2 linked regions of the Euzebya rosea genome follow. The protein of the gene in region 1 interacts with the protein of each later gene in a pairwise test. Links are inferred from orthologs where the notes say so. Each region holds a gene or a part of one and is shown in the gene's direction. Other genes may lie near its edges. The genes, in order: thrS and rplA.

Evidence for each region.
Region 2: the proteins of thrS (region 1) and rplA interact in binary tests that used the Escherichia coli proteins (3 or more experiments, as listed by UniProt). The link is inferred for Euzebya rosea from one-to-one orthologs.

Annotation. Positions count from the first base shown.
Region 1 is NZ_PGDQ01000005.1:88,400-104,795, forward strand. What follows is about bases 7,151-10,065. They hold thrS (threonine--tRNA ligase), read left to right. Parts: upstream 7,151-7,569; coding sequence 7,570-9,561; downstream 9,562-10,065. Other genes in these bases: CUC05_RS07620 (hypothetical protein), read left to right, coding at 7,151-7,503; CUC05_RS07630 (hypothetical protein), read left to right, coding at 9,592-10,065. Also shown: rpe (ribulose-phosphate 3-epimerase), read right to left, coding at 112-801; CUC05_RS07590 (MerR family transcriptional regulator), read left to right, coding at 862-1,707; CUC05_RS07595 (DJ-1/PfpI family protein), read right to left, coding at 1,724-2,329; CUC05_RS07600 (rhodanese-like domain-containing protein), read right to left, coding at 2,326-2,733; CUC05_RS07605 (helix-turn-helix domain-containing protein), read left to right, coding at 2,846-3,799; CUC05_RS07610 (acetyl-CoA C-acetyltransferase), read right to left, coding at 3,846-5,051; CUC05_RS07615 (hypothetical protein), read left to right, coding at 5,229-6,167; more of CUC05_RS07620, read left to right, coding at 6,322-7,150; more of CUC05_RS07630, read left to right, coding at 10,066-10,584; CUC05_RS25530 (HIT family protein), read left to right, coding at 11,072-11,578; CUC05_RS07640 (aldose 1-epimerase), read right to left, coding at 11,612-12,439; galK (galactokinase), read right to left, coding at 12,436-13,539; CUC05_RS07655 (DeoR/GlpR family DNA-binding transcription regulator), read left to right, coding at 13,646-14,503; CUC05_RS07660 (glycoside hydrolase family 36 protein), read left to right, coding at 14,500-15,933; CUC05_RS07665 (beta-galactosidase), read left to right, coding at 15,933-16,396. UniProt on the Escherichia coli protein: Catalyzes the attachment of threonine to tRNA(Thr) in a two-step reaction: L-threonine is first activated by ATP to form Thr-AMP and then transferred to the acceptor end of tRNA(Thr). The rate-limiting step is amino acid activation in the presence of tRNA.
Region 2 is NZ_PGDQ01000006.1:8,035-20,993, forward strand. What follows is about bases 558-3,384. They hold rplA (50S ribosomal protein L1), read left to right. Parts: upstream 558-1,514; coding sequence 1,515-2,255; downstream 2,256-3,384. Other genes in these bases: nusG (transcription termination/antitermination protein NusG), read left to right, coding at 558-902; rplK (50S ribosomal protein L11), read left to right, coding at 1,011-1,436; CUC05_RS09155 (class I SAM-dependent methyltransferase), read left to right, coding at 2,278-3,384. In the rest of the region: preprotein translocase subunit SecE, read left to right, coding at 1-36; more of nusG, read left to right, coding at 33-557; more of CUC05_RS09155, read left to right, coding at 3,385-3,432; CUC05_RS09160 (serine hydrolase domain-containing protein), read left to right, coding at 3,571-4,752; CUC05_RS09165 (plastocyanin/azurin family copper-binding protein), read right to left, coding at 4,759-6,327; CUC05_RS24610 (LmeA family phospholipid-binding protein), read left to right, coding at 6,527-7,219; CUC05_RS09175 (four-helix bundle copper-binding protein), read right to left, coding at 7,281-7,673; CUC05_RS24615 (hypothetical protein), read right to left, coding at 7,727-7,879; CUC05_RS09180 (patatin-like phospholipase family protein), read left to right, coding at 8,083-9,801; CUC05_RS09185 (FAD-dependent oxidoreductase), read left to right, coding at 9,845-11,542; CUC05_RS09190 (aldehyde dehydrogenase family protein), read left to right, coding at 11,539-12,959. UniProt on the Escherichia coli protein: One of the primary rRNA binding proteins, it binds very close to the 3'-end of the 23S rRNA. Forms part of the L1 stalk. It is often not seen in high-resolution crystal structures, but can be seen in cryo_EM and 3D reconstruction models.

The DNA of each region.
Region 1 (16,396 bases):
TGAGCTACGAGCCCGTAGTTCATCGACCAGCGGTCGGTGGGACGGGAAACTATAGCGGGCCGGATAGGCGATCGCCTAGTCGGTCCGGCGTGCCACCGGGCCCCGGGTGGATCAGAGGCCGCGGGCCTCGTTGGCGCGGGTGCGGAGGTCGGTGACGCCCTCGGCGAAGCTGTCGTACTTCCACAGGGCGCTGCCCGAGATAAAGACGTTGGCGCCGGCACCGGCAGCGCCAGCGATCGTGTCGGCGTTCATGCCGCCGTCGACCTCGAGGTCGATCTCGCGACCGCTGGCCGCGATCATCTCCGCGGTCATGCGGATCTTCGGCTCCATCGACGCGATGTAGGCCTGGCCGCCGAAGCCGGGGTTGACCGTCATCAGCACGATCTCGTCGACGAGGTCGATGGCGTGCTCGACGTGGGTCAGCGGCGTGGCGGGGGACAGGGCGATCCCGAGCTTGGCGCCCATCTGCTTGACCTGCTGGTACACACGGTGGGGCTGCCCGAGCGTCTCGGGGTGCAGGATGATGATCTCGCAGCCCGCCTCCTCGATGTAGCGGGGGAGCATGTCCTCGGGCCGCTCGGCCATGATGTGGGCCTCGAACGGCACGTCCACCAGGGGACGGCAGGCCGCGATCGTGTCCGGGCCGAACGTCAGGTTCGGCACGAAGACGCCGTCCATGACGTCCCACTGGATGCGGTCCACGCCGGCCTCCTCCAGCGCGACGCAGTCCCTCCCCAGGTTGGCGAAGTCAGCCGGGAGGACGGACGGGACGATCAGGGTGGGGCGCGGCGTGGAAGTCATCGCCGGTGGAGGGTAACCGGCCCACGAAGCCACCCGAATCGTCCCCTTGACCCTCCCACGATGGGAGACTCCATCCTCGACGTCATGGAACAGCTGGTACCGATCGGGCGGTTCTCCCGAATGACCCGCCTGTCGATCAAGGCCCTGCGGCACTACGACCGCATCGGCCTGCTGGAACCCGCGGAGGTCGATCCCTCGTCCGGCTACCGGTACTACCGGTTGACCCAGACGAGGCAGGCCGAGGCGATCCGCTTGCTGCGCGGGATCGACATGTCGCTGGACGACATCGCGACCCTGCTCGCCGACGGCACCGCACCGGACGTGGTCGACAAGCTCCTCGACCGGCATCGCGAGCGCCTCGCCGAGTCGGTCAGGGTCCAGCAGCGACGACTGACGACGGTCCAGCGCCTCATCACCGGAAAGGAACCCCTCGTGCCCTACGACGTCACGACCAGGACCATCGACCCGATCACCGTGGTCAGCATCCGCCGCCACACCGACAAGGCCGGCATCAGCACGGCCATCGGGGAGTCCATGCACACCCTGTACGCCACCGTCATGGGATCGGCGGCCGAGCTCGCCGGCGCACCCACCGTGCTGTACCACGACGTCATCGACGAGGAGCAGTCGGGCGACCTCGAGGTTGCCCTGCCGATCGCCGAGCCCGCCGGCCCCATCACCGTCGACGGGGACATGGTTCGTCGCGTCGTCGACGGGGGGACGGTGGCCACGACCATGCACCACGGGGCGTACGACGAGATCGGCGGCGCCTACCACGTGCTGGCCGGCTGGATCGCCGAGCACGGCCACACGCCGAGCTTCCCGGCGCGCGAGCTGTACCTAAACGACCCCAGCCAGGTGCCGGAGGGCGAGCAGCTCACCGAGGTCCAGTGGCCCTTCGAGTGATCGGCGCCCTCGCCCGTCACCCCCGCTCGCGGGTCCAAACGTAGTCGATCTGGGTCGCCGTCGCCTCGGCCAGCGGCCGGCCGGCGACCTGCTCGACGAGGTGCAGGGCCATCGCGATCCCCGAGGACAGGCCGCCGGAGGTGACCACGTCACCGTCGACGGCCCAGCGCACGTCGTCACGGGTGACGCCCCGGCCACGCTGCTCGGCGAGGGCGGGGACGTCCTCCCAGTGCGTGGTCGCCTCGCCGTCGCCCAGCAGCCCGGCCGCATCCAGCAGGAACGCGCCGGTGCACACCGAGGCCACCCGGTCGACGTGGGCACCGGCCCGCGCGATCCCGTCGAGCAGCGCCCGGTTCCCGAGCCCCGCCTCGAGGTCGATCAGCCCGGGCACGATCAGCTGGTGCGCGTCGTGGTTGTCGTGCAACGCCCCGTGGGAGGGGGTCAGGCCGAGCCCGCCGTAGGCGACGACGGACCGTCCGTCGAGGCTGACGGTCCGCACCTGGAACGGCACGTCCACCACCCAGCGCGAGGCCAGCCGGTTGGCCGTCAGCAGCACCTCGTAGGGGCCGGTGACGTCCATGACGTCACAGCCGTCGAACAGCAGCAGGGCCGCGATCGTCACGCCGGCACCTCCGCCACGAGTCGCGCCAGCGCGAAGCCCTCCATCTCCCAGCCCCAGACGCCGCCCAGCATCTCCTTGACGGGGAAGCCGAGCTCGGCGATGCGCGCGGCGCCCTTCGTCGCGCCGTTGCAGTGCGGACCCCAGCAGTAGGTGACGAACAGCACGTCGCCGTGGGCGCCGAGCCCATCGGCGGTCATCCTCTCCGGCGGGATGTTGACGGCGCCGGGCACGTGGCCGGCGGCGAAGGCCTCCGGGGATCGGGTGTCGACGACGACGATGCGGTCGGGGTGGTCCCGGAGGGTCGCGTGCACGTCGCTGCAGTCGGTCTCCGCGGCCAGTCGGGCGCGGTAGTGGCGGACAAGGTCGGCGGCCGGGGCGGCCGGGATGTCGGTGGCGTAGGGCATGCGGCCATTGTCAGCGAGCCCGGCCGCGCGCACCATGTGGCTGGATGTCAACCATCGACAACATCACGCCACCCTCGCCGTGGAGCTCCAGCCCGGACGGGCGGGACTGCTGATGCGCGATCGCCCGAACGACCGGCTGGCGATCCTGGCCTACGACCACCTGAAGACCTTCGAGTTCGGGATCGCCGTGGAGCTGTTCGCCCTCGACCGCCCCGAGGTCGGCCGCTTCTACGACGTCACCGTCGTCGCCGCCGACCCCGGTCCGCTGCGGGCCACCGGCGGGTTCGCGGTGACGGCCGATCACGGGCTGGACGACGCCCGCGGCGTGGGCACCCTCGTCGTCCCGGGCTGGCCCATGGACGACAGGCCGCTCGACGTCGCCGTGCACGGCCTCCTGCACGACACCGTGGCGTCGGGCGGGCGGGTGGTCGGCATCTGCTCCGGCGCCTACGCCCTCGCCGCCGCAGGGTTGCTCGACGGACGTCGTGCCACGACCCACTGGTTGTTCGCCGAGGACCTGGCCCGCCGGTTTCCCCGGGTGCGGGTCGACCCCGACGTGCTGTACGTCGACGAGGACGACGTGCTCACCTCGGCCGGGTCGGCGGCGGGGATCGACGCCGGCCTGCACCTCATCCGCCACGACTGGGGAGGGCAGGTCGCCGCCACGATCGCCCGCCGGATGGTCATGCCGCCGCACCGCGACGGTGGCCAGGCCCAGTACGTGTCCGCGCCCCCTCCGGTGGCCGAGGACTGGCTCGCCGGACTCCAGGACTGGGTGGTCGGCAACCTCGACCGGCCGCTGTCGTTGGCGGACCTCGCCGATCGTGTCGACGTCAGCCCGCGCACCCTCACCCGGCGGTTCGAGCGGTCGCTGGGCACCAGCCCCGGACGATGGGTGGTACAGCAGCGGCTGGCGCGGGCGCAGGAGCTGCTGCTGGCCGACGACGCCTCGGTCGAGCAGGTCGCCCGGGCCGTCGGGTTCGGTGCCGCGGTGACGTTGCGGCACCACTTCCGCCGCCACCTGCGCACCACCCCCACCGCCTATCGGGCTCGGTTCGGGGGATGAAGAAGGGCCCGCCGGTCGGCGGGCCCCTGGCGCCGGGTCGTGCGGTCTAGTGGAGGCGCTCCACGACGATGGCCATGCCCTGGCCACCGCCGACGCACATGGTCTCCAGGCCGATCGTCCTGTCGGCGGTCTGCAGGCCGTTGAGCAGCGTGTTCATGATCCGGGCGCCGGTCATGCCGAACGGGTGGCCGACGGCGATGGAGCCGCCGTTCACGTTCAGCTTGTCCCACTCGATGCCGAGGTCGTCGGCGGAGGGGATGACCTGGGCGGCGAAGGCCTCGTTGATCTCCACGAGGTCGACGTCGTCGATGGTCATCCCGGCGCGGGCCAGCGCCTGCTTGGACGCCTCGACGGGACCCAGGCCCATGATCTCGGGGTTCAGGGCGGTCACGCCGGTGGAGATGATCCGGGCCAGCGGCTGGATGCCGAGCTCGGCGGCGCGGGTGTCGGACATCACGACCACCGCGGCGGCGCCGTCGTTGAGCGGGCACGCGTTGCCGGCGGTGATACGACCGTCGGGACGGAAGACGGGCTTGAGCTCCGACAGCTTCTCCGCGGTCGTGCCGGGCCGGGGACCGTCGTCCTGGGTCATCGTGGTGCCGTTGGGCAGGTCGACCGGGGTGATCTCGCGGTCGAAGAAGCCGTTCTTCTGCGACTCCACCGCACGCTGCTGGGACAGGGCAGCGAACTCGTCCATCCGCTCCCGGGACACACCCTTCAGCAGGGCCACGTTCTCCGCGGTCTGGCCCATCGGGATGTAGATGTCGGGCAGCCCCTCGGGCGGGGCCCACGAGTCGGCGCCGTCCTCGGCCATCGACGCGGTCCGCGCCTCGGCGTCGGCGAACTTCTCGTTGTGGGGGCCAGTGTCGGAGGAGCCGTTGACGAACCGGCTGACCGTCTCCACGCCGGCGGTGACGAACACGTCGCCCTCGCCGGCCTTGATCGCGTGGGCGGCCATCCGCATGGTCTGCACCGACGAGGAGCAGTAGCGCGTGATCGTCGCGCCGGGGACGGTCTCCCAGCCGAGCAGCGTCGCGACGACGCGGCCCATGTTGAAGCCCTGCTCGCCGCCGGGCAGGCCACAGCCAAGCAGCAGGTCCTCGACCTCGTGGTGGTCCAGCTCCGGGACCTTGTCCATGGCCGCCTGGACGGCGATGGCGGCCAGGTCGTCGGGCCGCATGTCGACGAGCGAGCCCTTCCCGGCACGTCCGATCGGAGTGCGGGCAACGGCGACGATGACTGGTTCGGGCATCCGGGTTCCTCCTGTGGGGGCCGGTGGGGGGCTCGTTGATTCCGGCCGGTACAGCGTAGGCCGCGGCCGCCCCGCCCTGCGACTTCGGTCCGCCGTCTGCCCCACCATCCGCCCATCCGGGTGGGCCCTCGGGTACGCTGGGTAGTCTTCGCTGCCTTCAACTGAACGGGGATCACCTTGCGAGAACTGCGCGTCATTGCCGCCCTCCTGATGGTCGTGGTGCTCAGCGCCTGCGGCGGCGGCGAGACCGCTGCCGTCAGCGACGCCGAGCCGTCCGAGGCCGAGGCCACCACCGAGGAGACCGCCTCGGAGGAGGAGGCCACGGAGCCCGAGGGCGAGCCGGACCTGCGCGTGACGGGCGTCGACGACGACGTGTTCTGTCCGGCGCTGGACCGCGTCACCAACCTGCTGATCCAGGCCGACGGCATCGAGGACGACGAGCAGCTCGACGCCCAGATCGAGCTGTTCGACGACGTGCAGACCATCATCGCCGAGCTCGGGGACGACCACGAGGAGCTCGCTGAGGGGCTGGAGCTGCTGGCCACGGACGCGCTGGTCTTCACCGAGGACGCCGATGTCGACGCCGAGGCGGTCGACGCGGCGACGGGGCTGGCGATCGAGACGTGGAACGTCAACTGCGCCGACTGGGTCCCGGGGTCGGTCGACGATGATGTCCCCGACCCCGACGCCTTCGGGGCCGACGGGCAGGAGGACGCGTTCGACGCCGAGTGCCCTGCCCCCGAGGTGCTGGAGTCCGAGGGGCTCGAGTGCGACGAGTTCGGCAACCTCTACCCGGCGGGGGAGTACTCCGACGGGCACGGTGACGGGCCGGAGTACGACCCGGAGGGCGACGAGGCCTACGACGCGGAGTGCCCGTCGCCGGAGACCCTCGAGGCCAACGGCCTGGCGTGTGACGAGTACGGCAACACCTACCCGGCGGAGGAGTACTCCGACGGGCACGGTGACGGCCCCGAGTACGACCCCGAGGGCGATCCGGACCCGGACGCCTTCGGGGGCGACGGCTGCGAGGGCGACGAGTGCTACGGGGACGACGCGTACGACGAGCCGGTCTCGGAGGAATTCGGGGCGGACGGGTGCGAGGGCGACGACTGCTGACCGCCTCTCGGGGAACGCCCCGCTGACGCCGAACGGCCCCGACATCGTCGGGGCCGTTTCCCCGTTGGGGGACGGTCGACGAACCCGTTCGCGGGGGAACCGATCACCGGCCGACCCCTTCCCCCGACAGTGTCGCCTTCGGTACCGTGCGGCCATGTTCGAGGCCCTCCGAACCATCCGTCGGCACCTCCGCGCCAAGCAGACGCCGGAGTACCGAGCCCACGTCGCGGCCGAGCGCGACAAGTGGGAGGGGTACGCCCTGCAGCAGGCGTCCATGCCCGTCGACGCCACCGTGTCGGACGTCGACATCGACGCCGCGGAGGCGGCGATCCGGCGGGCGATGGGGTCGATGGACATGACGGCGTTGCTGCCGGAGCCCAGCGAGTTCGTCAAGCGCACCATCTGCGCGGCCTGCGGGGGCGGCAAGGAGCTGCCGTCGGTCCGGCCGATGCTGTACTGCGACTTCTGCGGGCAGGTCACCGACTACGACCTGAAGCAGGCGATGGCAGAGGCCTACAGCCATCCCGACGTCGCCACGTTCGCGCGGGTCGGCAACCGCCTGCGGCCCGCGGCGATGGCAGCCGGCCGGGCCGGCGACGTGGACACCTTCCGGGCACTGACCCACACGTTGATGGAGGCCCAGGCGGCCTGGACGCCGTGGACGGTGCCGCCGAGGGCCTACAACGACGATGCCTACCGGCAGCGGTGGGTGACCTACCAGACCGAGCTGGCGGTGCTGACCACGTTCGATGCGACCCACGCGGCGTTGCAGGACCGCGTGATCGGGCTGACCCAGAAGCTGCGCTGGACGGGCGGCAACCTCGCGGCGATGGGCCTGCAGGCCATGACCGGCCGGACACCGGGGGAGCGGACCCGCCCCCGCGTCGTGGCGGAGACCTTCTGGCCGCTCGTCGACGTGCTGCTCCAGCAGGCCGAGCGGACCCGCGTCCTGCTGGACGGGTCGGCGGTACGAACCCTCGACCCCGACGCCATGCCCGGCGTGGTCGCCGACCGGCTGTTCCGCTCGGGGCTGGCCCAGGGGTGGCTCCCGTCGCTGGACCCCGCGGACGGGGAGGTCCTGGTCGAACGGCTGCAGCTCGACCACGCCTACCAGCGGCCGACCGCCACGGGGGAGCGCCGGCACTGCACCGGCTGCGGGTACGACCTGACCGTGCTGGAAGGGGCCACGACCGTGGTGTGTGATGCATGCGGCCGTCGCATCGACGTCGGCGGGCCGGCCATCGTCTGCGTCGGCTGCAACGACCGTGTCGCGCTGCCCGAAGGGGAGGCATCGGCCAGCTGCCCGTCGTGCAACGCGCTGGTCCGGAGGGTCTAGCCCGTTCGCTATCCTTGGCCGCCCTGCCCAACCACAGGAAACCAAGGAGCTGACGTGTCGGACGTGATGAAGGTGTACGGACCGGGTGATGCCACCGCGGAGGTCCCCACCGGCACGACGGCGCAGGATGCCCTGAAGTCGCTCGGTGCGATCCGCGGCATGGTCGTCGCGGCCCGGGTCGACGGAACGATGGTCGACCTGGACCGGGTGCTGGAGGACGGCGAGTCCGTCGAGCCGATCCCCGCGGACTCCGACGACGGGCGGTTCATCATCCGCCACTCCGCCGCCCACGTGATGGCCCAGGCCGTCACCGACCTGTGGCCGGGGACCAACTTCGGCATCGGCCCGCCGGTCGAGAACGGCTTCTACTACGACTTCGATCCCGAGGTGCCCTTCACCGAGGAGGACCTGAAGAAGATCGAGGGCCGCATGGTCCAGATCGTCAAGGAGGACCAGCCGTTCGTGCGGGTCGAGGTGTCCACCGACGAGGCGCTGGCCGCCTTCGAGGGCAACCCCTACAAGGTCGAGATCATCACCGACGGCGAGGCCGCCGCCGACGACCCCACCGCCCCCGCCGGGGACTCCGGCATCACGATCTACCGCAACGACAAGCCCGACGGCGGCCACTGGCAGGACCTCTGCCGTGGCCCCCACGTGCCGACCACCAAGTGGATCCCGGCGTTCACCCTCCAGCGGGTCGCCGGTGCCTACTGGCGTGGTAGCGAGAAGAACAAGATGCTCCAGCGTGTCTACGGCACCGCCTGGGAGTCCAAGAAGGCCCTGAAGGCGTTCCTCCACCAGCAGGAGGAGGCCCGAAAGCGCGACCACCGCAAGGTCGGCCGGGACCTGGACCTGTTCAGCTTCCCCGAGGAGCTCGGGCAGGGCCTGGCCGTGTGGCATCCCAACGGGGCGATCGTCCGCCAGGAGATGGAGGACTACATCCGCGCGGAGGTCCGTCGTCGCGGCTACCAGCCGGTCTACACCCCCCACATCGGCAAGTCGCAGCTGTGGGAGACCTCCGGCCACCTCGACTTCTACGCCGACGGCATGTACCCGCCGATGGAGATGGACCCCTCCGGCGACGGCGCGGGGACCAACTACTACCCCAAGCCGATGAACTGCCCGTTCCACGTGCTGGTCTACCGGTCCCAGCAGCGGTCCTACCGTGACCTGCCGCTGCGCCTCGCCGAGCTCGGGACGGTGTACCGCTACGAGAAGTCCGGCACCGTGCACGGCCTGCTGCGGGCCCGCGGGTTCACCCAGGACGACTCCCACATCTTCTGCACCGCCGACCAGGTCGTCGCCGAGGCCCGGGGCTGCATGGAGTTCGCGCTCGACGTCCTGCGGGCCTTCGGGTTCGACACCCCCTCGCGGATCGCCCTGTCGACCCGGCCGGCCAAGGCCGAGACCGTCGGCACCGACGAGGGCTGGGCCCACGCGGAGAAGGCGCTGGAGCAGGCCCTGGAGGAGATCGGCCTGGACTACGTGGTCGACGAGGGCGAAGGCGCCTTCTACGGCCCCAAGATCGACGTGCAGGTCACCGACGCCATCGGTCGGGCCTGGCAGCTGTCGACCATCCAGATCGACTTCAACCTGCCCGAACGGTTCGACCTGAGCTACACCAACGACAGCGGCGAGTCCGAGCGGCCCTTCATGGTCCACCGGGCCCTGTACGGCTCGCTCGACCGGTTCTTCGGGGTCCTCACCGAGCACTTCAACGGGGCGTTCCCGACCTGGCTGGCCCCCACCCAGGCCGTGGTCATCCCGATCAGCGACGCGCACCTGCACTACGCCGCCGAGGTCGAGGCCTACCTGATCGGCACCGGTCGTCGAGCGATGGTCGACACCAGCGACGAGACGATGGGCGCCAAGATCCGCAAGCACCAGGCGAACAAGGTGCCGTACATGCTGATCGTCGGCGAGCAGGAGGCTGCGGACCGCACCGTCGCCATCCGGCCGCGCTACGGTGACCAGCGCAAGGGCGTGCCCCTCGACGACTTCGCCGAGGAGCTGTCGCTGGAGGTCGCCGAGAAGCGCGTGGGCCCGCAGCCCGAGTGACGCTGCCGGCCCGGCCGAGGGGTTGAGGACATGCACTGGAGATGGGTCGTCCTCGTGCTGTGCCTCGCCGTGGCCGCTGCCGCGTGCAGCGGGACCAGCAGCGAGTCCGGTGACGTCGAGTCCGGGGCCAGCGTCGACGCCGGTCAGTGGGAGCAGCGGCTGGCGCTGCTGCCCCTGATCGATCCCGCCGAGGAGTCCGTCGAGGTCACCATGGGGGACCTCGCCGCGGCGGCGGAGCTGGCCGGGGTCGAGTGGCCCGCGTCGGGTGGGGACCCGACCGACAGCCTGGTCGCGCTCGCCGGCGTGGGCGCCGGTCCCGTGGCGGTGCCGCTGCCGCGGTTCGTGCAGACCCTCGGCGCCGCGCTGCTGGACGAGCTGCCCGCCGTCGCCGGGTGGAACCTGGACGAGCTCGACTGGGTCGTGCACGCCGCCGCCCCGCCGACCGAGACGACGGTCGGCGCCGGCCGCATCGACGTCGACGCGATGGCCGGTGTGCTGGGCGAGGACGGCCCGCCGTGGCGCCTCGGTGAGGGTGAGGACCTCGAGCCCTCCCTCGAGGATCCCCACCCGCTGGACCAGCTGGGCCGTCCGGTGACCCTGACCGTCGTCGACGGCGTGCTGGGGCTCAGCACGGTGTCGACGGGCATCGATGCGCTGTCCGGCACCGGGCCGACGATGGCCGACGTCGAGCCGGTCCGCCGCCTCGTGGCGCTGGCCGACGAACGCGGCTGCTACGGCGTCACGGTGTACGCCGACGATGTCGGCACGACGATGGTGTGCTCGCTGCCCGAGGTGGGAGAGGGGCCGCAGGTCGTGGCCGCCGCCGTCGGCATCGAGGACCCCCGCGCCGAGGTGGCCCGCATCTCCGAGCTCGACTCCAGCGCCATCGCCGACAGCGTGACGGTCGTGGCCGACGGCGACCTCGTCGTCGTGGAGATCGACGGCCGCGACGACCTCGGCGGCCGCATCGCCGTCGAGCTCCTGGCCCGCCTCGACCCGCTGGTCCCCGGCTTCGGCGGCTGACCCTCCCTCGCCTGCCCCCCCCGGCCCCCCTCCCCGGATGGAATCGCCTCCGCCGGCGGTGGGAATCGCCTCCACCAGCACGGCCGCGTCGACCCGGATCGACCGCCGGAACAGCCCGCCCCCACGGCGGAATCGTCCCCACTCCCTGACGGATTCGTCCCCGGCGACGGCGACGCGACGCCGTTTCCGCAGGTCAGCGACGCCGGCCGTGACGGAACCGTCCCCACCGGCCCGTCGCAGGGGCGGAAGTGGGTCAGGATCCGCCGACGGGGACATCCGACGGAATCGCCTCCACGCCACGACGGGATGCCCGATTCAGGAGGCGATTCCATCCGGTTGGGGAGAACGGCCACCCGGGGGAGGAGGGGGTGCCGCCCTCGAGGAGGGGAGGGGCTGCCTCGGGGTCGGCCGGGTCAGTAGGCTCTGCGTCGTGACGAGCGACCCCCACGGCACCGCACCCGACCGGACCGACCCGGACGCCGACCCGCTGGACCCGCGGATCGACCGGTACGACCGGCTGTGGACGCCGTGGCGGCTGGAGTACGTCACCGATCCCGACAGCTCCAGCAACGGCTGCCCGTTCTGCCTGGCCGACGAGCACGGCGACGACGAGCGGGTGATCCACCGGGGCGAGCACGCGTTCGTGCTGCTCAACGCCTACCCCTACAACCCCGGCCACGCGATGGTCATCCCCTACACCCACACCGACGACTACGCCGCGCTCAGCCACGACGAGGTCACCGAGATCGCGGCCCTCACCCAGCGCACCATCCGGGCGCTCAAGGCCGCCGCTGGCCCCCACGCGTTCAACGTCGGCATGAACCTCGGGACCGTCGCCGGGGCGGGGATCGCCGACCACCTGCACCAGCACGTCGTCCCCCGTTGGGGCGGCGACACCAACTTCATGCCGGTCATCGGCCAGACACGCGTCCTCCCGCAGCTGATGGCCGACACCTACGCGATGCTCAAGCCCGCGTTCGACGCGGCCGAGTGACCCGGGGCACCCCGACCGCTGGCCACCGGTGAGCTAGCCGGACGTCCAGCGCAGGGTCGCGGTGCAACGGAACGACTCACCAGCCCTGACCACCCGCGGCTCGGCATGGTTGGCCTCGTCCGGCGGGCCCGACTGGGGTTCCACGCAGACCCCCTCGGGGTGTTCGGTGAAGACCACGACGTGGTCGAGGTCGCTGGTCACCTCGACCCGCCCGAGCCCGGGCCAGACGACCGCCGGGGTGGCGGACAGGTCGGTGAAGCAGTCGTCCCACGGCTCGGCGGACGGAGTCGTCCATCGGTGGGTCGGCAGCCCGTCGGTGTCGCGCTCGAGCATGCGTCCGGCCGCCAGCGCCACCCGAGCCCCGACCCCGTCGAGGTGGCGGACGAACCATGGGTGCCAGCCGACCGTCAACGGCATCGTCCGGTCGCCGGCGGTCACGGTCATCGACAGCGCCACCCCGTCCTCGACCGCGGTCACCGTCTGCTCGACCACCCCGCCGAAGGGCCATCCCTCCACGTCGCGATCCGTCCGGGGTAGTTCCAGCCGCAGGTCCACCCGGTCGGCGTCGTGGCCCACCACCGTCCAGGGCATCAGGTAGCCCACGCCGTGCAGGGCATGGTCGCCGGCCGGGTGGGGCAGCCGCACCTGCTCGTCCTCCCACGCGATCAGCGCGTCGCGCACCCGGCCGGCCCAGGGGACCATCGGGTAGCAGCCCCAGTGGATCGGCCCCCGCGACGGGTCCGGCCCGAGCAGCAGCTCGCGGCCATCGACCGACCACGACGCCAGGCGTCCGCCGGCCGCCGGGTCCACCACGACCCGCATGCGGCCCTGGACCAGGGTGAGGGGATCGGTGGCGGTCACGGCGTCAGGACGTCGGCGGCCTGCTCGGCCGCCCCGGCGCCCGGCCGGGTCAGGACGGTGCGGGCCCGCAGGTCGGGGTACGCCCGGCCGTAGGCGGACAGGGTCGCCTCGGCCACTGCGTCGGCCTCGTCGGCGTGGACCAGCCCGATCACCGCGCCACCGAAGCCACCGCCGGTCATGCGGCTGGCCAGCGCACCGTTGTCCTTCAGCAGGTCGACCAGCCGGTCGGTCTGGGGCACCGTCACCTCGAAGTCGTCGCGCAGGCTGGCGTGGCTGTCGGCGAACAACGTCGCGACCGTGCCCAGGTCGGCCGCCGCGAAGGCCGCGACGGTGGCCCGCACGCGGTCGTTCTCGGTCACCACGTGCCGCAGCCTACGGGCCGGCACGTCGTCCATGCCAGCCGTCAAGGCCGCCAGCTCCGCAACTGCGACGTCCGCGGGACGCCGGCCGTCGAGGACGTGCAGGGACGCCCCCAGCTCGCGGGTACGGGTGGCGTAGCCCGACCCCTCCAGCTGCCGGGTGACCCCTGAGTCGATGATCAGCACCGCGATCCCGTCGGGCAGGGCCACGTCCTCGTGGGAGAGGTCGGCGCAGTCCAGCAGCAGGGCCGCACCGCTGCGCGACAGCACCGACGCGGCCTGGTCCAGCACGCCCGACGGCACGCCGACGGCGGCGTGCTCGGCCCGGCGACACGCCCGGACGACCTCCACCGCCGGAAGGGCACGGTCGGCCGCGCGCAGCAGCGCAACCGCAACCGCAACCTCCAGCGCCGCAGACGACGACAGGCCGATCCCCTGGGGCAGCGTGGACGACACCGTCCCGACCACGCCCACCGGCGGGCGCCCGAGGGCATGCAGCTCGGCGGCGACGGCCGCGACGTACCGACCCCAGCCGTCGGACGGTGCCGAGGAGCCGTCCGCCGGGATGTCCACCGGCACCGGCGCGTCGGCGGAACGCAGCTGGACGCGGTCGCCGCCCACCTCGCCCTCCAGGCGCACGCCGACGTCGAGGGCCATCGGCAGCGCGAGGCCGTCGGTGTGGTCGGTGTGCTCACCGATCAGGTTCACCCGACCGGGGGCCCAGGCCGTCACCCGTCGCACGTTGCACGTCCTTTCGTTGGGGCGCGTAACGTAAGGTTTCACAACCCGTTCCACAAGCAGCCGGATGGGCTGTGCGGGCGACCCCACCACGACCGAGGAGGCGAGCATGGGCAGCGACGGTGCCGAGCAGCCGGACGACCACGAACCGACCCCGGCGCGCATCCGCCGTGACCGCACCGTCGGGTTGCTCCGCGAGCGCGAGTTCGTGCGCGTGGCCGACCTGGCCGAGGCGTTCAAGGTCAGCGAGGTCACCGTCCGCGGCGACCTCGACCACCTCGAGGACCGCGGCCTCCTCAAGCGCGTCCGAGGTGGCGCCGTTCCCCGGCCGATGGCCGAACCCGAGCGGACCTTCGAGGAGACCGCCACCACCGCGCAGCTGCAGAAGCGGGCCATCGCCGCCCGGGCCGTCGACATGGTCGAGCCCGGCGACTCCATCATCCTCGACGTCGGCACGACGACGACCGCGATCGCCAAGGAGCTGGCCACCCGCGAGGACCTGACCGACGTCAGCGTCTTCACGTCCTCCATCACCATCGCCCTCGAGCTGGAGGTCGCCCACCCCCGCATCGCCGTCGTGGTGACCGGCGGCACGCTGCGCCCCAAGCAGCACTCGTTGGTCGAGCCGCTGGCCGGGCTGGTCCTGGAACACATCAACGCACGCCTGGCCTTCATCGGCTGCAACGGGGTCGACGTCACCGCCGGGGTGACCAACGTCAACCTGCCCGAGAGCACCGTCAAGCGCCGCATGATCCGGGCCGCCGCCCACCGCGTCGTCGTCGCCGACGGCACCAAGCTGGGACAGGTCGCCCTCGCCAAGGTGTGCGACCTCGACCACGTCGACCTCCTCATCACCGACGACCAGGCCCCGTCCGGGGTGGTCGCCGAGCTCCGCGCGACCGGACTCGCCGTCGACACCGTCGACGTCAGGGGGTCGCTGACCGCAGAAGGACGAGCCCACCGATGACCAGCCAGACCCCCGCGCACCCCGAGACCACGACCGAGGGCTTCGTCGAGGTCGCGGAGATGCCGTGCACACCCGACCGCGCCGTCGTCTACGAGCACGGCTGGCAGTCGTGGAGCCCCGCCGGCGTGCACCGGGCCACGGCCACCAGCCCCCGGCCCGCCCGTCCCCGCTGGCAGACCATGGCCTACCGACCCGAGACCCCCGCACCGGACCACGGCATGCAGGGAGAGGGGTTGCTGGTCGTGCAGCCCGACCCCGACGGCCCCTCCACGATCATCGCCACCGACGACCCGCACCGACGGATGCCGTCCATCCGGGCCACCGTCGACGGCGACCGGATCAGGGTCACCGCCAACGGCGAGGTCGCGATCACCGAGCACGACGGGGACATCCCCTCGGCCCTGGCCGCCTGGGGGGACGCCCTCGGCCGCCAGCTGGACGTCCGGATCCGTCCGCAGGCGCCCGGCTGGTGCTCCTGGTACTGCCACGGCCCCCACGTCACCGACGCCGACGTCGTCACCGCCGTCGACGCGGCCGTGGCCGCCGACCTGCCGATCGACGTCGTGCAGGTCGACGACGGCTACCAGGCCGACATCGGCGACTGGCTGGACCGCAACACCGCCGCCTTCCCCCGCCCGCTGTCGGCGCTGACCGCCCGGATCGCCGACGCGGGCATGGGCGCGGGCCTGTGGACCGCACCGTTCTGCGTCGGGGCGAACTCCGCCCTGGCCCGCCAGCACCCCGACTGGCTGGTCGGCGGGGCCCTGGCCAGCGACGAGCACTGGGGCCAGCCGATCCGCGTCCTCGACGTCACCCATCCCGACGCCGCCGAGCACCTCGTCGAGCTGTTCTCGACGCTCCGGTCGTGGGGGTTCGACTACCACAAGATCGACTTCGTCTACGCCGGTGCCCTACCCGGCCGCCGCCACGCCGACATCGCCCCGCTGGACGCCTACGGCGAGGGGCTGCGCCTGATCCGCGAGGCCATCGGCCCCGACGCCACCCTGCTCGGCTGCGGCGCCCCGCTGCTGCCGTCGGTGGGACGGGTGGACGCCATGCGCATCTCGCCCGACATCGACCCCGTCTGGGAGCCACCGCTCGGCGACGTCTCCCAGCCGTCGATGCAGGGTGCGCTGCAGGCCGGCCGGGCCCGCGCCTGGCAGCACGGCCGGCTGTGGATCAACGACCCCGACTGCGTCCTGGTCCGCGAGGAGGTCGGCCGGCGCGAGGAGTGGGCCGGCTACCTCGACGTCCTCGACGGCCTGGCGGTGTCCAGCGACCACCTCGACCGGCTCGACGCGCGGGGCCTGGAGGTGACCCGCCACCTGCTGCGGACCAGCGACGGTACCCCCGCCCCGACATGGCAGCCCGACGTCGACGACGCCGACGCCGGCCGGCTCCGCGGCGAACCCGCAGGGGCGGTGGCCTGATGCGGCTCGGGGTCTGCTGGTACCCCGAGCAGTGGCCCGAGCAGGACTGGGCCGACGACCTGGCCCGCATGGCCGACCTCGGCCTGCAGGTCGTCCGCATCGGCGAGTTCGCGTGGTCGGCCATGGAGCCCGCACGCGACCGCTGGGACCTCGGCTGGCTCGACCGGGCCGTCGAGGGCATCGCCGACGCGGGCATGCGGGTGGTCCTCGGCACCCCCACGGCGACCCCGCCGGTCTGGCTGATGCGCGAACGCCCCGAGATCCGCATCGCCGGCACCGACGGCCGTGCCCGTCCCTACGGCAGCCGCCGGCACACCTGCCCCACGTCCCCCGCCTACCGGGAGGAGTCCGCCCGCATCGTGGAGGTGCTGGCCCGCCGCTACGGCACCCACGTCGCGCTGGACGCGTGGCAGATCGACAACGAGCCGGGCAACCACGACTCGGCCCGCTGCTGGTGCCCCGC
Region 2 (12,959 bases), on another replicon or contig:
CTGTTCGGCCAGATCGTCTTCTGGATCTTCGGATGAGTGCGGACGACGTCGAGGACCTGCAGGCTCAGGCGACCGAGGACGACGCTGCCGACACCCAGGCAGCGCCTGCGGACGCTGCCGAGGTCGAGCCCGAGGCAGAGGACGCCGCTGACGCCGATGCCGACGCAGACGACGAGGACGGCGACGACCTCGACGACCTGCTGAGCGCGGCTGGTGTCGACGACGAGTCCGACGAGGACGCCGACACCGAGGACGCCGAGACCGAGGACGTGTCCGCCGAGGCCGACGCCTCCGACGCCGACGAGGCCGCGGAGGAGGAGCCCGTCGAGGTGAAGCCCAAGCGCTTCGACCCGATGCGCCTTCCGGGCGACTACTACGTGGTCCACACCTACGCGGGCTACGAGAAGAAGGTCCAGGAGAACCTCAACAGCCGCATCCAGTCCATGAACATGGACGACCGGATCTACGACATCATCATCCCGACGGAGGATGCGGTCGAGATCAAGGGCGGCAAGAAGCAGCAGGTCAAGAAGAAGGTCTTCCCCGGCTACGTGCTGGTGCGCATGGACCTCGACGACGAGTCCTGGTACGTGGTCCGCAACACGCCGGCCGTGACCGGGTTCGTCGGTCCCCCCGGTGCACGCCCCGTGCCCCTCTCCCGCGCCGAGGTCGAGAAGATCCTCGTCCAGCCGGAGGAGGAAGAGGAGACCACCAAGACCAAGAAGACGACGGTCGACTTCGACGTCAACGAGAACATCCGTGTGACCTCCGGCCCCTTCGCCGACTTCACCGGGACGATCTCGGAGATCAACGCCGACCAGGAGAAGCTGAAGGTCCTCGTGTCGATCTTCGGTCGCGAGACCCCCGTCGAGCTGACGTTCGACCAGGTCGCCAAGCTGTAGCAACCCCCCGATCCAGGGGCCAACGCCCCCGACCCCCGATCCGTGGGAGGGCGCGAATCCCTCCGCCACGTGCGGAAGCGCCCACTCGTACCACGAAGGAGACACATCATGGCAAAGAAGGTCATGGGCCTCATCAAGCTCCAGATCCCGGCCGGCCAGGCCACCCCGGCGCCCCCCGTGGGCCCGGCGCTCGGCCAGCACGGCGTCAACATCATGGAGTTCTGCAAGGCCTACAACGACAGGACCCAGGCCCAGGCCGGGAACGTCATCCCGGTGGAGATCACGGTCTTCGAGGACCGCTCCTTCACCTTCATCACCAAGACGCCGCCGGCGGCCAAGCTGCTGCTGAAGGCCGCCAACCTCGAGAAGGGGTCGGGCGAGCCGAACCGCAACAAGGTCGGCCAGATCCAGCGTGACAAGGTCCGCGAGATCGCCGAGATGAAGATGCCGGACCTCAACGCCAACGACATCGACGCCGCCACGAAGATCATCGAGGGCACCGCCCGCTCGATGGGCCTCGTCGTCGTCGACTAGCAGGCACCGAAGACCCCGATTCCGACGTGGGAGGGCGGCCAGCGTGCCGTCCGCCTGCACCACTCAGGAGACACACCAATGGCAAAGCGTGGAAAGCGTTACGAGGCCGCAGCGGCCAAGATCGACCGTGACAAGGTCTACAGCCCGTCCGAGGCCATGACCCTCATCAAGGAGACCACGACCGTCTCCTTCGACCCGACCGTCGAGGTCGCCCTCCGCCTGGGCGTCGACCCGCGGAAGGCCGACCAGATGGTCCGGGGTTCGGTCATCCTCCCCTCCGGCACCGGCAAGACCAACCGCGTCGCGGTGTTCGCCGAGGGTCCCAAGGCCACCGAGGCCAGCGAGGCCGGTGCCGACATCGTCGGTTCCGACACCCTCGTGGAGATGATCGAGGCCGGCAACCTGGACTTCGACGTCGTCATCGCGACGCCGGACCAGATGGGCAAGGTCGGTCGCTTCGGCAAGGTGCTCGGCCCGCGTGGCCTGATGCCGAACCCCAAGACCGGCACGGTGACCATGGACGTCGCCAAGGCCGTCGGCGACGCCAAGGGCGGCAAGATCGACTTCCGCGTCGACCGGCAGGGCAACGTGCACGCCGTGATCGGCAAGGCGTCGTTCGCCGCCAAGGACCTGTGGGCCAACTACAACGCCCTCATCGAGGAGCTCCAGCGCCTTCGTCCGGCGTCGGCCAAGGGTCGCTACATCCGCAGCATCGCGGCGTCCACCTCGCAGGGTCCCTCGATCCGCGTCGAGCCCCGCAGCCGCGACGAGTGGGAAGCCGACGGGGCCGTGGCCTCCGAGGCTGCAGCCACCGCCTAGCGCGAGAGGAACACCCCAGCCGATGAGCTGGACCAGTCTGACGGCCGCCCAGCAGGATTCCCTGCTGAGGCGGCCGTTCGACCATTTCGCCCGGTACCGGCTGGCGGCGGAGGTCATCTCGGCCACCGTCGGCCCGGATGCCCGCGTCCTGGACCTGGGCGGCGGCCCCGGATCGCTCCAGGCCTTCATGCCGGACGCGACCGTGACGTCCACCGACCTGTTCCAGCCGAGCGAGTGGTTCGAGCAGGCACCCCGGCTGGTGCTGGCCGACGGCGCGGCGCTGCCGTTCGCCGATGACGCCTTCGACGTCGTCGTGTCGATGGACACCCTCGAGCACGTCCGTCCGGAGTCGCGGGCCGCGTTCCTGCGCGAGACCGCACGGGTGGCCGCAAGGTGGGCGTTCGTGCTGTGCCCGTTCGAGGCGCCCGGTGTGGCCGACGCCGACACCGCGCTGCGGGAGTACGTCGCCAACCGCTTCGCCCCGGACATGCCGACGATCGCCATCCTCGACGAGCACCTCGGCTACGGCCACCCGGACCTGGAGGCCAGCCGCGCCCTCCTGGAACCCTTCGGCCCGGTCGCCGTGATGCCCAGCGGCCGCATCGACCGCTGGTTCGCCGGCATGCTGACGTTCTTCCACCTGCTGGCGATCGGTGACGACGAACCAGTCGAGGTCACGCAGCGCTTCCTCAACCGCGCCTTCTACGAGGCCGACATCGCCGAACCGGCCTACCGCCACGCGCTGCTGCTGCGGACCGGCGAGGATTCCTCGACCCCCGAGGAGGTCATCGCGCCGTTGCTCCGGCGTGCGGACGCGCACGCCCATCGCGACGCCGACCTCGACCTGTTCCGCGTCATCCTGCAGGAGGCGCTGGTGCGGTCCACGACCGAGGCGCGACGCGACCGCGCCGAGGCGCTGGCCCGGCTGGAGGACGTCAGGAGCACCGCCGTGGAGGCCGCACGGGCTGACCGGGATGCGGAGATCGCGGCGTTGCGGGCACAGCTCGATCGTGTCAAGCAGGACGCGAGGGCACACCGGGAGGCACACGAAGCCGCCGTCGCCCGGGCGGAGGCGGCCGAAGCGGAGCTCGACGCCGTTCGCGGGTCCCGCAGCTTCAGGGTGGCGCGGACCGCTGCCGGCGCCGCGTCGCGCATCGTGCCCGGCAAGCGGCGGTAGTCCCACCCGACGTCTGGATGTTGGGTGACCGTGGTCACCGGCCGTAGGATCAAGGGAGTGCTGGATCCCTCCACTTCGCCGCCGTCCGATCCCACGTCCTCCGTCCCCTCCACGGCCGCGACGGACGGACCACCTGCCGTGGCATGGACCAGCCCGACCGCACAGCTGATCGACCCTCGCTTCTCTGCGGTCGCACGCGCCTTCGAGGCCCTGTACCGCAAGCCGCGCGACGGAGGTGGGGCGCTGGCGGTCTACCTGCACGGCGAACCCGTGCTGGACGTGTGGAGCGGCTTCGCCGACGTGCACTCCGGCCGACCGTGGCGGTCCGACACCATGGCCATGTCGTTCTCCACCACCAAGGGCGTCACGAGCACCCTGGTCCATCGGCTCGTCGCCAGGGGCGTCCTCGACGTCGACGAACCCGTCGCCACGTACTGGCCGGCCTTCGCCGCCCGGGACAAGCACGACCTGCTCGTCGCCGACGTGATGACGCATCGCTCGGGCCTGCACCGGGTCCGCGGCATCGCCGAGGCCAGCGGGGACCTGCTCGACCATCGCCGCATGGCGGACGTCCTCGCCGGGCGACGTCCCGAGGACACCCGCGGGGTGCCGGCATACCACGCCATGACCTACGGCTACCTGATCGCGGCGATCGTCGAGGGGGCCACGGGCCGACCCTTCGAGGCCGTGCTGGCCGACGAGGTCCGTCGCCCGCTGGGGCTCGATGGCCTGTACATCTCCGCGCCCGTGGACCAGCACCAGCGGATCGCCCCGTTCTTCGAGACGATCGCCCCGTTCGGCATGAGCCTGTCCGCCGTCGGGCACTGGGTGAAGAAGGTCGACCGGTTCCGTCCGTTCGTCGATGCCCTGCTGCCGCACGGCTTCGACGAGATGATGAACTCCCCGGCGATGTGGCAGGCCACCATCCCGGCGGCCAACGGCATGTTCACCGCCCGGTCGCTGGCCCGGATGTACGGGGCGCTGGCCAACGGCGGGGTCATGGACGGCGAGGAGTTCCTGCCCCATGACGTGCTGCAGGAGGCCGGCCGGGTGCGCACCAAGGATCGCGACCGGGTCCTCGGGTTCCGGATGCGCTGGCGGCTGGGCTACCACCAGGCCTTCACCGCCGACCGCCGCAACCAGCCCCGCATGGCCTTCGGCCACTACGGCCTGGGTGGCTCGGGGGCCTTCGCGGATCCCGAGACCGGGCTGGCGATGGCGTTCGTCACCAACAAGCTCGGCCGCGGGTCCACGCCGGTCGCGGACTTCCGGTTGCCGAGGCTGGCCGCGGTCGCCCTGGCGGCGGTGCGAACGCCCTGACCGTGGTCACGCCTCCTCCACGACCACCAGTCCCTGCATCCACGGATGCGGCGTGCAGTAGTAGGGGTACTCGCCGGCCTCGTCGAAGGTGAAGGCGAACGTGTCCCCGGGGGCCATGTCGCCGGAATCGACGCGCCCGTCGGGATCACCCGCCCGGCCGTCGGAGGATCCGGTGGTCACGGTGTGGGGCAGGACGTCGTCGTTGGTCCACGTGACCGTCGTGCCGACGGGCACGACGATCGCCGGTGGGTCGTAGGCGCGGTCGCTGTTCTGGGGGTCGAACGCCCCGTCGGGGATGCTGACGGTGTCGGTGGCCACCGGGTCCGGGGTTGCGCCGTCCGTGGCGGGCGCCTCGGTCGCGCCGGTCGTGGCCGTGGCCCCGATCGCCGCGGCGGCCGTGCTCGTGAACAGCTCGGCGTTGTCGCGGCCCTCGATGACGACCATCCCGAGGGCGCCCTTGTAGAAGGTCCGGACCAGGGCGTGGTCGACCAGGATGACGGTGCTCGGGACGAGGCCGACGAGGTCGACGACGGTGCCGCCCCCGGCCACGACCAACGTCGACTGGGAGCCGCGGATCGGGGTGTTGACCTCGTGGGTGGCGGCCTCGGGCCACACGGCGTCCCAGTGGCTGCCGATCGGGTGGAAGTTGGAGTCCAGGTTCAGCCCCTCGTTGACCATGTGGATGCGGGCGCGCTGCCCCACCTCCATGCGAAGGGCGTTGTCGCCAGTCAGCGCGTCGGTCCTGCCGTTGAAGGTGACGTAGCGGGGGTCCTCGGCCATCAGGGCGTCGCGGTCGAGCTCGGCGATCCCGTCGCCGTCGGGCTCGCCGACGTACCACTCCGACTGCATCACCGCCCACTCGTGGTCGGTGTGCGGCATGGGTGTCTCGGGGTCCACCACGAACATGCCGTACATGCCACGGACGATGTGCTCCGGCACGTCACCGAACGCGCAGTGGTACATGAACGCGCCGGGGTACAGCAGCCGGACCTCGATGGTCGCGGCCTCGCCGGGCAGCACCGTCAGCGCCTCGGCGCCACCGCCCTGACCGGTCACGGCGTGGAAGTCGATGTTGTGGGCCATGGAGTTGCCGGCGAGGTTGGTCAGCCGGATGCGCGCGACGTCGCCGACGCGGCCGCGCAGGACCGGTCCGGGGGAGCCGCAGACCACGTCGTCGCCGGCGACCCGGTAGCCCCACATCATCGTGCTGACGTCGTTGGCGGGGTCCAGCGGGCAGACCCCCTCCAGGACCTCCAGGTCGACGTCGAAGACGGCCGGTTCGGTGCGCGCTGCGGCCGGGGGCATCTCCGGGGCGTAGGCGGTGTGGCGCTCGGAGGAATCGGCCACGGGCAGCGAGGCCCGCGGGACGAGCTCGGGGTGGATGGAGGGCAGCTCGTGACCCGGTGTCCACGTCAGCGCCGCCAGGGTGGTGGCGGCCGCTTCCTCGCTGGCCATGGCATCGGCGGCGCTGCGCTCCTCCGAGGACATCGCTGAGCAGGCCGCGGCACCGGCGCCGATCACCAGGGCGCTCATGACCTCGCGTCGACGGAGCATCGGTCCGGTTCGTTCGGGCATGGCGCGTACCTCCCTGGGGGCGACCGCCGGATGCGGCCCTGATGACAGTGGACCGCCGTCGGGCACGTCGGAGGAGGGGCGATCGACCCCCCTGGGGCGGGTCCTGGGTCCTCCTGTCCGGGTTCGATCCTGCGTCCAGCGGCAGTGGAATGGCCGATCGGCACGTTTCGCCGAACGCAGCGTGACCGAGGATGGGAACGTGGCCGCTTCCCCGCCCCCGCCCCCGTCCGCACGCCCCGTGCCGGGCGTGCGTCGCCGCGTCCTGCTCGCTGGCCTTCTCGTCGTGGCCCTCGCCCTCGTGCTGCTCGCCGGGGAGGCGCTGGTCGTCGGACGGGCCGAGTCACGCATCGCCAGCGCCGTCGCCGACCAGCTGGCCGTCGACGTCGAGGTCGACATCACCTCGCGGCCGGCGGCGGTGGGGGTGCTCGCGGGCAGGATCGACGCGGTCAGCCTGACCGCGACCGACGTACCGCTGGAGGGGCAACCGGTGACCATCGACACGCTGGAGGTCGACGCCAGCGGGATCACCTTCGACGGGGACGAGGTCACCGATGGGGCGGCGACGTTCCGGGCGGTGCTGGCGGAGGATCAGGTGCGCGCGGCCGTCCCCGTCCTCCTGGCTGGCCTGCTCGTGGTGACCGACGACGCGCTGGTCCTCGACGCCGGCCTGCTGCGCGTCCCCCTCGCCCTGTCCGTCGTCGACGACGCGCTTCGCGTCCGGCCCGACGGCGCGCTCGCGGAGGCTGCGGGCGCGCTGCTCGGCGACCCGGACGGCTTGGTCGATCCGATCCCGCTGCACAGCCCCGACGGTGTCGTCGTCACCGGCGTCGTCGTCGAGCCCGAGGGGCTGGTCTTCACCGGCACCCTGGACCCGGTCGTCCTGTCGCGCTGAACGGCCACCCGATCTCGTCGCGAGACGGGCGGCCGGGGGCCGGGAGTCGAGCTGGTGGGAGCTAGCTGGCGACGGCCAGCAGCGCCTCGCAGGCGTCAGCGCATGCGGTGCAGGCCTCGGCGCACTGCTGGCAGTGGTCGTGGTCGTGGCTGCTGCACTCCGCCGCGCACTCGCGGCAGGTCGCGATGCAGGCCTTGACGATCTCGCGCCAGCTGTCGCCGTTGGGTCCCGGTCGGGACAGGATCTCGGCGGTGGTCCGGCAGATCGCCGCGCACTGGGTGTCCAGGTCGATGCAGGTCACCATCGACGCGGGGTCGTCACCGTGCAGGCAGGCATCGGCACAGGTGGCGCACGTCTGGGCGCAGCGCAGGGCCGCGTCGATGGCGGCCGCGAGCTCGTCGAGGTCGAAGGTGTCGCGGGACGGATGGGTCGTGAGCATGTCAGCGGTGGTCATGGGGGATGTCCTACCCCGGACCCGCCGGTCGCCAACCGTCCCGCCACGGGGACCTACTGGCTGTCCGGCTCGCACTCCTTGACGTTCTCCACGCCGATGAAGCGCTGGATCTCGCACGCGGTGGTGGGGACGGGACCGGCGACGGCCGGGCCCGCCAGGACGGCGACGAAGAGGGCGGACAGGGCGAGGGCGAACACGCGGGACATGGAATGCCTTTCGGCTGGATTGGATGGGTCGTCAGCTGGTTCGTCGCCGGGGCGCGATCTCCTGCTCGACGATCCGCGGCATCGCGCCGTGTCGGGAACTGCGTCCCCGACGCCGGAGCCCGTGGTCCAGCGGTATCGTCGGCAGGCGCCGGCTGACGGCCACCGGTCGACCCTGCACGGCGTCCCGACACGAGGGGGTGTGCGTGACCACCTACGTCTCGGTGCTGGCCGGGTTGCGGCTGACCGCCGGCGTCCCCCTGCCCCTGCAGGAGCGCATCGCCGCGCGACTGGTCCCCCGACGGCTCGAGGGGGGTCGATGGCTGTTCCGGCAGGGCGACGTGGGAGAGGCCCTGTACCTCGTGCGCAGCGGACGCCTGGAGATCGTGCGGTCCACCGGCGGCGACGCCCGCGTGGTCGCGGTGATGCAGGCCGGGGACTCCCTCGGTGAGCTGGCGCTGCTGTCGGGCGGGACCCGTTCGGCCGGGGCCAGGGCGGTCCGGGACTGCGAGCTGCTGGCGCTGCACCAGCGCGACGTCGTGCCGTTGCTGTCGGATCCGGACTTCGCCGGCGCGATGCTCGGCGCCCTGACTGCCATGCTGCGGGCCGACCCCCCGGCGCGGGACGCGACCGCCCGGCGCACCGTCATCGCAGTCCTGGCCGACGACCCCCCACGAGGCTCCGCAGTCACCGCCGACCTCGCCGAGGCCATGGCGGCCGAGGGGATCCGCTGCGCGACCCTGGTAGATCCGCCGACGTTCGGCCACGACTCCCGCGACCTGCCGCACCGCATGTCCCGGCGGCTCGATCAGCTCGAGCGCACCCACGACGTGGTCCTGATGGACGGCGGTCCGCCGCGGGAGGACTGGGCACGGACCTGCGCTCGCCAGGCCGATCGCGTGGTCCTCCTCGTCACGCCGGCGACGGCCGTCCCCACCGACCGGGACGACCTGTCGGGCAGCGACCTGGTGATGCTCGGGGACGACCGATGTCCTCCGGCAGTCCTCGACGCGTGGCACGCCGCCGTCGCGCCCAGGGCAACCCACCGGGTCCGTGACGGGCACCGACGGTCAGACCTCGGTCGCCTCGTGCGACGGTTGACAGGGCGGGCGCTCGGGCTCGTGCTGTCCGGCGGCGGTGCGCGGGCGCTGGCCCACATCGGCGTCCTCGAGGCGCTCGAGCAGGCGGGGATCGTCATCGACCGGTTCGCCGGCACCTCCATGGGGTCCTTCGTCGGCGCCCTCGCGGCCACCGGCCGCAGCGCCGCGGACATCCGCGAGGTCGCCACCCGCGAGCTGGTGGACGCCAGGCCGTTCCGCGACTGGACGGTTCCGCGCACCGCCCTGATCCGCGGCGAGGACGCCGAGCGGATGCTGCAGCGGGTGTTCGGTGACCTCGACGTCCGGCACCTGGCCCGACCCTTCTTCGCCGTCAGCGCATCGCTGGACCGAGCCACCAGCGTCGTGCACCGCCGCGGGTCGCTGTGGGATGCCGTGGCCTGCTCCATGTCGTTGCCCGGCCTGGCCCCTCCCCGCTGGTGGGAGGGACAGGTCGTCGTCGACGGCGGCGTGCTGGACAACCTGCCGGTCACGACCATGTGCGCCGAGGACGAAGGCGAGGTCCTGGCCTCCGACGTCACCATGCGCCGCCTGCGGGACCGCGCAGGATCCGACGCCCTGCCGACCATCGTCGAGACGCTGACGGCCACGATGGCGCTGGCCAGCCACACCGAGGTCGACCGCGGCCGTCGCGCCGCACGCCTGGTCATCGACCCCGTGGTCGACCGGCTCGACCTGCTCGACTTCGGACAGATGGAGCTGGCCGTTGCCGCCGGCAGGATCGCCACCGAGCAGGCGCTGGAGGCCGCCGGCGACCTGCGCCGACCGGCCGCAGCAGCCCTGTTGCCCGACGCGGCCCGGGAGTAGCATCGGGCGATCAGAGGGCGTGGCTTTCCGGAAGGGGAGCGCGATGGCGAGCAGGCAAGGCGCTGCGGTTCCGCGGATCGTGTGCATCGGCGGTGGCTACTGCGCGCTGTTCCTGGTCAAGGCGCTTCGCCGGGCAGTGCGCCGGGGTGACGTCGAGCTCGTCATCATCAGCCGCACGAACTTCCATGCCTTCCACGGCTTCGTCGGCGAGATGTTGTCGGGACGCATCCAGCCGCAGGCGATCCTCTCGCCAGCCCGCCGGGTCTTCCAGCCTGCCCGCTTCATGAACGCCGAGGTCACCGCCATCGACCTCGACGACCAACGCGTGACCATCTCCCGGTTGCTCGACGGCCGCGAGCAGGTCCTGGACTACGACCACCTCGTCGTCTCCGTGGGCGTCGCCGACGACGTGGACAGCTACCCCGGCCTGCGGGAGCACGGGCTGCTGCTGCGCGACTACCGGGACGCCTGGCACACCCGCAACCACCTGCTGCAGATGATGGAGATGGCGGCCATCGAACCCGACCCCGTCGAACGTCGACGACTGCTGACGGTGGTCGTGGCCGGCGGCGGCTTCGGGGGCGTCGAGGTCGCCACGGAGCTCGACGAGTGGGCCAGCCGGCTGTGCCGAAACGAGTTCACCGACGTCGACCGGGACGAGGTGAACGTCGTCCTGGTCCACGGTGGCGACCGGATCCTCCCCGAGCTGCATGGTCGCCACGACCGGCTCGTGGACAAGGCCGAACGCTTCATCGCCCGCCGCACCCGCCTCGACGTCCGCACCGGCACCCGGGTGGTCGGCGCGACCGCCACCGACGTGCGGCTCGACGACGGCACCTCCATCCCGACGCGGACTGTCATCTCCTCCACCGGCACCGCCTCCAGCCCGCTGCTGGACCAGCTGCCGGTCGAACGCGACGAGCGCGGACGGGTGATCGTGGACGAGACCGTCGCCGTGCCGGGGACGACGGGCCTGTGGGCCGGCGGCGACTGCGCTGCCGTGCCGCACCCCAGGGGCGGGACGTGCCCGCAGCTGGCGTTGTTCGCGATGATGCAGGGCTGGCGGATCGGCCGGAACATCCTCCGCGTCGAGGCCGGTCGACCACCGAAGCCCTTCGGGTTCACCGAGCTCGGCGACGCCTGCGCGCTCGGACGGCGCCACGCCGTCGCACACCTGCGCGGCGTCCCCATCACTGGCTTCGCCGGCTGGGTCATGTGGAAGGTGTTCCTGCTGGCGTTCGTGCCCATCTGGGACCGCCGGCTGCGCCTGCTGCTGGACTGGTCGCTGACGCCGTTCACCGGCCGGGAGATCACCCAGCTGCCGCTCGACGACGCCGTCGGGCTGGACCGGGAACGGTTCGAGGCCGGTCAGGTCGTCTTCGAGCAGGGCGAGATCGGCCGCAAGCTGTACCTGATCTGGGAGGGGCGCGTCGAGGTCGTCCGGGACGGCCGCGTCGTGGCGACGCTGGGGCCCGGCCAGCACTTCGGCGAGACCGCGGTGTTCGAGGAGGTCCGGCGGACCGCCAGCGTCCGCGCCCTCACCACCGTCGAGGTCGTCACGATGGGACGGTCGGGCGCCCGCACGCTGTCGGAGACGCTGGAGTCCTTCGGCGACGTGGTGCGGATGCGCCCCACCGGCCTGCCGCCCGACCCGATCAGCGTCGAGGTCACCGTCGACGCCGTGGCCGACGAGCACCCGGCCACGGTCGTCGAGGCACACGTCAAGGAGCACGAACCATGAGCAGCGTCGTCGAACCCTCCGCCCCCGCAGTGTCCGCCACCGCAGTCTCCGCCCCCGCCCTGTCCGCCGCCGCCATGGCCACGTGGGTCGTCGATGCCGCCTGGGAGGACGGTGACCGGATCGTCACCGCCGGCGACCCCGGGGACAGCTGCCTGTTCCTCGACGATGGGGTGGTGCGGTTGGAGGTCCCCGGGGAGCACCTCGACACCGATGTGGTCCTGGGCTACCTCGACGCCGGGGAGATCCTCGGCGAGATCGGCCTGCTCGACGGACGGGCCCGGTCGGCCACCGCCATCGCCGAGGGTCCGGTGAGGGGGCGCTGGTTGACCCGCGACGCCCTGTCCCGCATGACCACGGAAGCGCCCGGCCTGGCCGTGGAGGTCGTGCGGACGATCGCGACGGACCTGGCCGGCAAGCTGCGGGCGACCAGCGGTCGGCTGGCAAGCGTGCTGGAGTCCGAGGCACCGGACCTGGTCGTGGAGGAGACCGTCGCCCGTGGTGTCGCCGCCCAGCACGCCCTCGACGCGATCCCCGAGGACGTGATGGACGCCGTCCTCGCCGACCTCGCGACGGCGTTCGGCGAGGCGTCCGCGGCGCTCGCCGCCAGGACGGTCGAGGTCACCCACATCGGCCGCGTCGACCACAAGACGATGAAGAACGCCTGGGCGGCGCTGGGGGTGCACCACTCCATGCAGGGGGCCGTCGGCCGTGGCCCGCTCGGCGACAACGACACCGCCACCGTCACCGACGTCGCCGCGCCCGTGGGGGTGGTGTTCGCCATCATCCCGGTGACCAACCCGGTGGCCACCGCGATGTTCAAGGTGCTGTCGGCGCTGCGGTCGGGCAACGCGATCATCCTGTCCTTCCACCGCATCTGCTTGCCGCTGGCCGACGAGGTCGGGGCGATCGCGCATGCCGTCCTCGGCCGCCACGGCCTGCCCGTCGACGCCGTGCAGTGGGTGCGCGAACGGGCCAGCCGACAGCGGACCGCCCGCTTCATGGCCCACCCCGACGTCGCGCTGGTCCTGGCGACCGGCGGCCCCGGCATGGTCCGGGCCGCCTACTCCTCGGGGACCCCCGCGATCGGGGTCGGCCCCGGCAACACCCCCTGCTGGGTGGCCGCCGACGCGGACCTGGACCAGGCCGCGGGGTCGATCATCGCCTCCAAGAGCTTCGACAACGGCCTGATCTGCGGCGCCGAGCACAACCTCGTCGTCGATGCCACGGTCGTCGACGGGCTGCTGGAACGGCTCGCCTCCATGGGTGCGGCCGTCCTCGACGACGACGAGGCCACTCGCTTCGTGGCTGCGGTCGTGACCGAGGACGGCGCGGGGTTCCGGCCCGAGGTCCTGGGACAGTCCGCCCAGGCGATCGCCGGGTTCCTCGGCATCGAGCGGCCGCACGAGATCACGGTGCT